2 regions of the Streptomyces sp. NBC_01485 genome follow, and region 1 is predicted to be linked to the other one. Evidence: riboswitches for the same ligand, from Rfam matches in the RefSeq annotation. Region 1 holds a riboswitch; the other holds the start of a gene.
The links. Region 1 has a riboswitch for glycine ahead of gcvT (glycine cleavage system aminomethyltransferase GcvT). Riboswitches for the same ligand answer to the same signal wherever they lie in the genome.
Positions count from the first base shown of each region.

Region 1 (3,398 bases):
GGGGTGGGGTCCGGTTCAGGGCCCTGCCCAGGGCCTCCAGGGGGATCGCGCGCAGGTCGCCCTCCCACTGGTGGGAGAGTTCGACGCCGACGAACATCACCGGGTCCGCCGTCTCGATCGCGGCGAGGCAGCGGCGGGCCGTGCGGACCACGCCCGTGGCCTCGAACTCGGCCGAGGCCGCGGCCAGGAAGTCCACCGGGTCGTCCTGCCAGTCGGGCTCGTAGAGGCGGACCCGGCCGCCGCTCGAGGGGCCGTCCAGCAGGGTGCGGCCAGCCCGGCACAGCTCGGCCACGGCGGGCGGCGGCAGCGGGATGCCGACCGTGCCCTCGGGGTTCACCAGGATCCCCACCTGCGGGGGCAGCCCACGGGCGAACTCCACGGCCGGTGCGATCGTGAACGACATGTGCGAGCCGGCGACCTGGCGGAACTGCTCCTCGGAGCTGAAGACCGGCACGTAGACCTGGCCGTCGAGCTCCAGCGTGGGCAGGTCGAGGGGGCCGCTGTGCGGGCCGCCGCCGCCCGGGAGCGGCACCCAGACGAAGCTGCGGCCGAGCACCTCGACGATCCGGCCGCCGGCTCCGGGCACGCCGAGGGAGACGGAGAGCACCTCCTCCAGCTCGTTGCCGGGCCATCCGCCGTGCGAATGGGGGTGCGCCTGCGCCGGGAAGTCCGCGGAGAAGTCCGCCGGGAAGTCCGCCGGGGGGAAGTCCATCTGCCTACCGCCTGCTAAGAACTGCTCACTTCACTCTGCTGTGGCTGAAGGCTAGCGGGTGCCGGGGACAGTCCCCGAGCCTGCGGGCCCTCAGCCCGTGAAACCGATCCGGCGCAGTGTGTCGGCCGCGGCGCGGTCGAGCAGGACCGCCGAGCCGCAGCCCTCGGGCAGCCGGCCCTTCTCCACCGAGCGCAGCAGCCGGGAGGCGGCGTGGCGGTGGCGCAGGAACGCGTACCGGGAGACGCCCCGGCCGCGCTCGCGCTGGCCCTCCAGGGCGGTGTCGGCGCCGACGTCGAGCAGGAGCAGGTGGAGGGTGCCGCCGCGGCGGCGGGCCTCGCGGGCCAGCCAGTCGCGCACCCAGGTCTGCGTACCGCAGTCGTGCACGACGACGCCCTCGCCGCCGCGCAGGGCGCGGTGCAGTCCGGCGTAGTGGGCGAGGCGGACGAGGGGGCGGTAGAGGGCGTAGGGCAGGAAGCGCGGCGCGCGGGCGTCCCAGCGGTCGCGGGTGTCCTGGGAGTCGATGCGGACGCCGTTGACGGCCCGCTTCATGAGCGTGGACTTGCCGCTGCCGGGCAGGCCGGTGACCACGACCAGATCACGGGGGCCGAAGAGCAGGCCGTGCGGGCTGCGGCCGGCCCGCTCCCGCAGGTCGCGGACGACGGGCTCGGGCTGCGCGCCGCACGCCTCCCGGATCGGGGCACCGGGCTGCGCGGGCAGCGCCAGTCCCGAGCCGGTCGCGAATGCGGTGGTCCTCGCCGTGGTCGTCCTGTTCACCGTGATCGTCCTCCCCTGGGGTCAGGTAAGTCCTCATCCCCACCGAGCGTAAAGAGAAGGTAATGCGTCGCGCCTCGCGATTTCGTGCGCGTACCGACACAGGCCGGTTACAGATGCGGGCAGGCCGGTTACGGGTGGGGCGGGATGATTACGGATGGGGGCGGGCCGGTTACGGATCTGGCCTGCCGCGATCGGGGCGGCCCGTGCAATGATGGCCGCGCCAACTGCATACCGGCCGTTCGAATCCGCGCGGGAGAGTCCTCAGCATCAGCAGCTTCGCTTGGCTGCGCTGGGGCGCCGAAGGAGCAAGTCCCTCCCTTGAATCTCTCAGGTCCCCGTTACCGCGCGGGCGAGGCACATCTGAAAAGCGGGTCACCCTCCGGTGGCTCCACCCAAGGTGCAAGTCATGACCGACCCCGTCGCACGGGCTGTCATGACGAACCTCTCAGGTTCCGATGACAGATGGGGAGGAACGACCTCGCCGTCATGCCTTGGGAGACGACCGTCCGATGAGCAGTAACACCCCACTCCGTCACACCGCCCTCGATGCCCTGCATCGTGCGCTCGGCGCGACCATGACCGACTTCGCCGGCTGGGACATGCCCCTGCGCTACGGCTCCGAGCGCGACGAGCACAACGCCGTCCGCACGCGGGCCGGGCTCTTCGACCTCTCGCACATGGGCGAGATCACGGTGACCGGTCCGCAGGCGGCCGCCCTCCTGAACTTCGCGCTCGTCGGCAACCTGGCGGCCGTCGGAGTGGGCCGCGCCCGCTACACCATGATCTGCGACGGGGACGGCGGCATCCTCGACGACCTGATCGTGTACCGGCTCGCCGACGCGGAGTTCATGGTCGTCGCCAACGCCTCCAACGCGCAGGTCGTGCTGGACGCCCTGGTGGAGCGGTCCGCCGGCTTCGACGCCGAGGTGCGCGACGACCGTGACGCCTACGCCCTGATCGCCGTCCAGGGACCCGAGGCCCCGGGCATCCTGGCCTCGCTCACCGACGCCGACCTCGTCGGCCTGAAGTACTACGCCGGTCTGCCCGGAAGCGTCGCCGGTGTCCCCGCGCTCATCGCGCGCACCGGCTACACCGGCGAGGACGGCTTCGAACTGTTCGTGAAGCCGGAGCACGCCGTCGAGCTGTGGCAGGCGCTGACCGAGGCGGGCGAGGGCGTCGGTCTGGTCGCGTGCGGGCTGTCCTGCCGGGACACGCTGCGCCTGGAGGCGGGCATGCCGCTGTACGGGCACGAGCTGAGCACCTCCCTCACCCCCTTCGACGCCGGGCTCGGCCGGGTGGTGAAGTTCGAGAAGGAGGGCGACTTCGTGGGACGCGAGGCGCTCACCGCGGCGGCCTCCCGGGCCGAGGAGAAGCCCCCGCGCGTCCTCGTCGGCCTGGTCGCCGAGGGCCGTCGCGTCCCGCGCGCGGGGTACGAGGTCGTCGCGGGCGGCGCGGTGATCGGCGAGATCACCTCCGGCGCCCCCTCCCCCACCCTCGGCAAGCCGATCGCGATGGCGTACGTCGACGCGGCCCACGCCGCGCCGGGAACCCCGGGCGTCGGTGTGGACATCCGGGGCGCCCACGAGCCGTACGAGGTCGTGGCACTGCCCTTCTACAAGCGCCGGAAGTAGACCCGGAAGTAGACACTGGAGCCGGAGTCACGGCCCGGAGTCACGGCCAGAAGTGGACACTGGTCCGGAGTCACGGTCCGGAGTCACGGACCGAAGTCGCGTCCCCCGTGCGTGACCCTGCGCACGTTCGCGCTGCTCACGCACGGTTCCAGCAGACCCCCATTCATCAGCACTCCCCCGCGTACAGGAGAATTCAGGCCATGAGCAATCCCCAGCAGCTGCGCTACAGCAAGGAGCACGAGTGGCTGTCGGGCGCCGAGGACGGCGTCTCGACGGTCGGC
Region 1 covers NZ_CP109435.1:6,649,037-6,652,434, reverse strand. Annotated here, with positions in the region: gene OG352_RS30210 (enhanced serine sensitivity protein SseB) at 1-712, opposite strand, end outside; gene OG352_RS30205 (AAA family ATPase) at 803-1,486, opposite strand; glycine riboswitch at 1,727-1,840, shown strand; glycine riboswitch at 1,841-1,958, shown strand; gene gcvT (glycine cleavage system aminomethyltransferase GcvT) at 1,996-3,117, shown strand; gene gcvH (glycine cleavage system protein GcvH) at 3,318-3,398, shown strand, end outside.

Region 2 (3,398 bases), 5.2 Mb from region 1:
TGAGCCCGGGCGGTCGTCTCGTCGCAGGCGATCGACACCTGGTCGGCGTCGACGAGGTACAGGTTGACCCCGTGCTCCTCCCGCGCCGCGGCGACGACCTCGGCGGCCTTCGCCGTTACCCGCACGGTCAGCGTGTCGAAGTACGACCCGTGCACGACCTCGACGCCGCCGGCCGCGAGCCCGGCGGCGAGGATCGCCGCGTACCGGTGCGTGCGCAGGGCGATCGCCCGCAGCCCGTCCGGCCCGTGATAGACGGCGTACATCCCCGCCATCACCGCCAGCAGCACCTGCGCCGTGCAGATGTTGCTGGTGGCCTTCTCGCGCCGGATGTGCTGCTCACGCGTCTGCAGTGCGAGCCGGTAGGCCCTTTGCCCGTCAGCGTCGACGGACACCCCCACGAGCCGCCCGGGCAGGCTGCGCGCGAACTTCTCGTGCACGGCCATGTAGCCGGCGTGCGGCCCGCCGAAGCCCATCGGCACCCCGAATCGCTGCGTCGTCCCGACCGCGATGTCCGCCCCCAGCTCACCGGGCGACTTCAGCAGCGTCAGCGCGAGCAGGTCCGCGGCGACCGTGACGAGCGCGCCGAGCCCGTGCGCCTGGTCGATCAGCGGCTTGAGGTCGCGTACGGCACCGGAGGCGCCGGGGTACTGCACGAGCACGCCGTTGATCTCGCGCTCGGCGAGCTCCGCCGGAATCCCGCCGCTCAGGTCGGCGACGACGACCTCCAAGCCGGTCGGCTCGGCGCGGGTCTCGATCACGGCGATGGTCTGCGGCAGCGCGTCCGCGTCGACGAGGAAGAGGCCCTTCTTGTTCTTCCCCATCCGCCGGGACAGCGCCATCGCCTCGGCGGCGGCCGTGCCCTCGTCGAGCAGCGAAGCGCCCGAGGTCGGCAGCCCGGTCAGGTCGGCGACCATGGTCTGGAAGTTCAGCAGCGCCTCGAGCCGGCCCTGCGAGATCTCCGGCTGGTACGGCGTGTAGGCCGTGTACCAGGCCGGGTTCTCCATGACGTTGCGCAGGATGACGGGCGGCGTGAACGTCCCGTAGTACCCGAGCCCGATCATCGAGTCGAGCACCTGGTTGCGATCGGCCAGCGAGCGCAGCTCGGCCAGCACCTCGGCCTCGGTGCGCGCGCCGGGCAGGTCCAGCGCGTCGGCGTTCTTGATCACATCCGGGACGGCGGCGGCGGTGAGCTCGTCGAGGGAGCCGTAGCCGACCTGCGCGAGCATCTTGGCCCGCGCCTCGTGGTCGGGCCCGATGTGGCGCTGCTCGAAGGGGATTCCCTGTTCGAGCTCGGAGAGTGGAATGCGATGGGCTGTCATTACGGAGGCCTCCTGGTCTGACACGACCTTCGAGGGTCACCACGGCGCGGGTACCCGGACGGCCTCCCCCTCTGTCATCTCAACCTGAGAGCTTCACCGGCCGCCCGAGGGCAGCCGGCTTTCACCGTCGGTGAGAGCGGGAGCCGTCGACGCCGTCGGCAACCCGCTCTGCTTTCCAGAGTGACCTCGTCCGTGCGGTACGTGGGCCTGAGAGATTCCGGGGAGGATTTGCTCCTTCGGCGCCTCCGGTGATGTCCGGAGGACTCTCCCGCACGGGGTCAGCAGCCGTTGTCAGAGTACCAGCGAGGTCAACGTCACTCTCTCGAGTGGCCGCCCGTCCCAATGTGCTCTTTTGTAGTGCTTACGGATGAGTTGCGACCAAGTGGAGGGCCCGTGCAGACCGACATCGATCCGCGCAACCTGATCGGCCGCAAGGCGTTCGACCGCAACGGCACGAAGATCGGCACCGTCGACGAGGTCTACCTCGACGACGCCACCGGCGTGCCGGAGTGGGCGGCCATACGCACCGGCCTGTTCTCCCGCGACGCCTTCGTCCCCCTGGAGCCCAGCGAGCTGGTCGAGGGCACCCTGCACATCCCCTTCGACCGGGCCCTGATCAAGGACGCCCCGGACTTCGGTGTGGGCCGCCACCTCTCCCCGGAGCAGGAACTCCAGCTCTACCACCACTACAGCCTCGACGTGGCCGCCCCGCCTCCGCTCCCCGACCACGACTTCGGCCGACTGGCGGGCACGGACGAGAGCTGAGGCCCTCTGATCCAGCTCAGCCACAGGCCCGTATCAGCGCCCCGAGAATCCCGGCAGGGTCGTACAGCGGCCGGGCGCCGTCCATGACGACTCTCCGTGTGCCCGCGTCGACCGGACCGGTCCGCGCCCAGTCGGTAGAACCGACGCCCACCTCGACCTCCAGACCGGAGGCGGTGACATACCGCCGTTCGGTGATGGCCCCCCACTCCTGGACGCGGACCAGCTCCCCCATGGGCAACTCGCGCGTCCAGGCGTCGTCGTCGCCGTAGCGGGCAGGGGCCGTCGACAACAGCACGAGATCGACGTCCGAGTCGGGACGCGCGACCCCACGCGCACAGGACCCGACGAGGAGCAGCCCGACCACGTCGCTCCGATTCGCGGACCACCGAGTGACCCGATCCACCACCTGCCGCATCTCGGCCTCACGCTCCGGCGACACCCCGGCCGGATCCGCGAACCGGCCTCCGTGCAGTTTCATACAGCTCCCCATCCCTCACAGGCGCCCTCACGGAACACCGCCACCACTCCGACTCACCCCACACTTCGAGCCGCTTCACTCTGTGTAACTGATCCGACTCACCGAGAGTTCCCGGACCCTGCCGCCGACGACCCTGAATCCACGTCCTGCGCCCCGACCGTCCCGACCGCCGCCTCGCCGCCCTCCTCAGGTCTTCGCCGAACCAGCGGCAGCGGATCCGCCGGTTCCAGTTCCGGATCCTCGGTCCGGAACGTCCGCACCCGTCCCGGCCCCGACTCTGGCGTCTCGAACCGCACGGTGACCCGGCCCAACCCGCTGCCCTGCACCCACCCGTGGCCGAGCACGGCATGCCGCACGTCGTGTCCCGGTCGCCACTCGTGCTCCACCGGCACCGCCGCCTCGCCGACAGACTCGTCCGCGAGTTCCTCACCGGGCCCGTCCTCCCGCTCCACCGCCGCCGCCTCCACAGCCTCCGCCGCCTGCGCGAACAGGTCCTCCTGTGTGAAGTCCGCCAGGCCGCTGACACCCACCCCGAGCAGCCGCACCCCACCTGTCGTGTCCACGGAGTCCAGCAACCGGGCCGCCGCTTCCCGGATCACCGCCTGATCGTCCGTGGGCCCGCGCAGGGTCTCGGACCGGGTGAGCGTGGAGAAGTCGTACCGCCGCACCTTCAGCACGATGGTCCGCCCCGACAGACCCGCCCCCCGCAGCCTCCGCACACACCGGTCCGCCAGCCGCTGCACCTCCAGCTCGACCCGGACCCGGTCGTGGATGTCCACGTCGTACGTGTCCTCGACGGACACCGACTTGGTCTCCCGCGCGGCCACCACGGGCCG
Region 2 covers NZ_CP109435.1:1,428,840-1,432,237, forward strand. Annotated here, with positions in the region: gene gcvP (aminomethyl-transferring glycine dehydrogenase) at 1-1,319, opposite strand, end outside; glycine riboswitch at 1,505-1,600, opposite strand; gene OG352_RS06705 (PRC-barrel domain-containing protein) at 1,713-2,084, shown strand; gene OG352_RS06710 (nucleotidyltransferase domain-containing protein) at 2,101-2,562, opposite strand; gene OG352_RS06715 (DNA polymerase IV) at 2,661-3,398, opposite strand, start outside.
Region 2: linked by a shared signal. The riboswitch ahead of gcvP (aminomethyl-transferring glycine dehydrogenase) and the one ahead of gcvT (glycine cleavage system aminomethyltransferase GcvT) in region 1 are both predicted to bind glycine.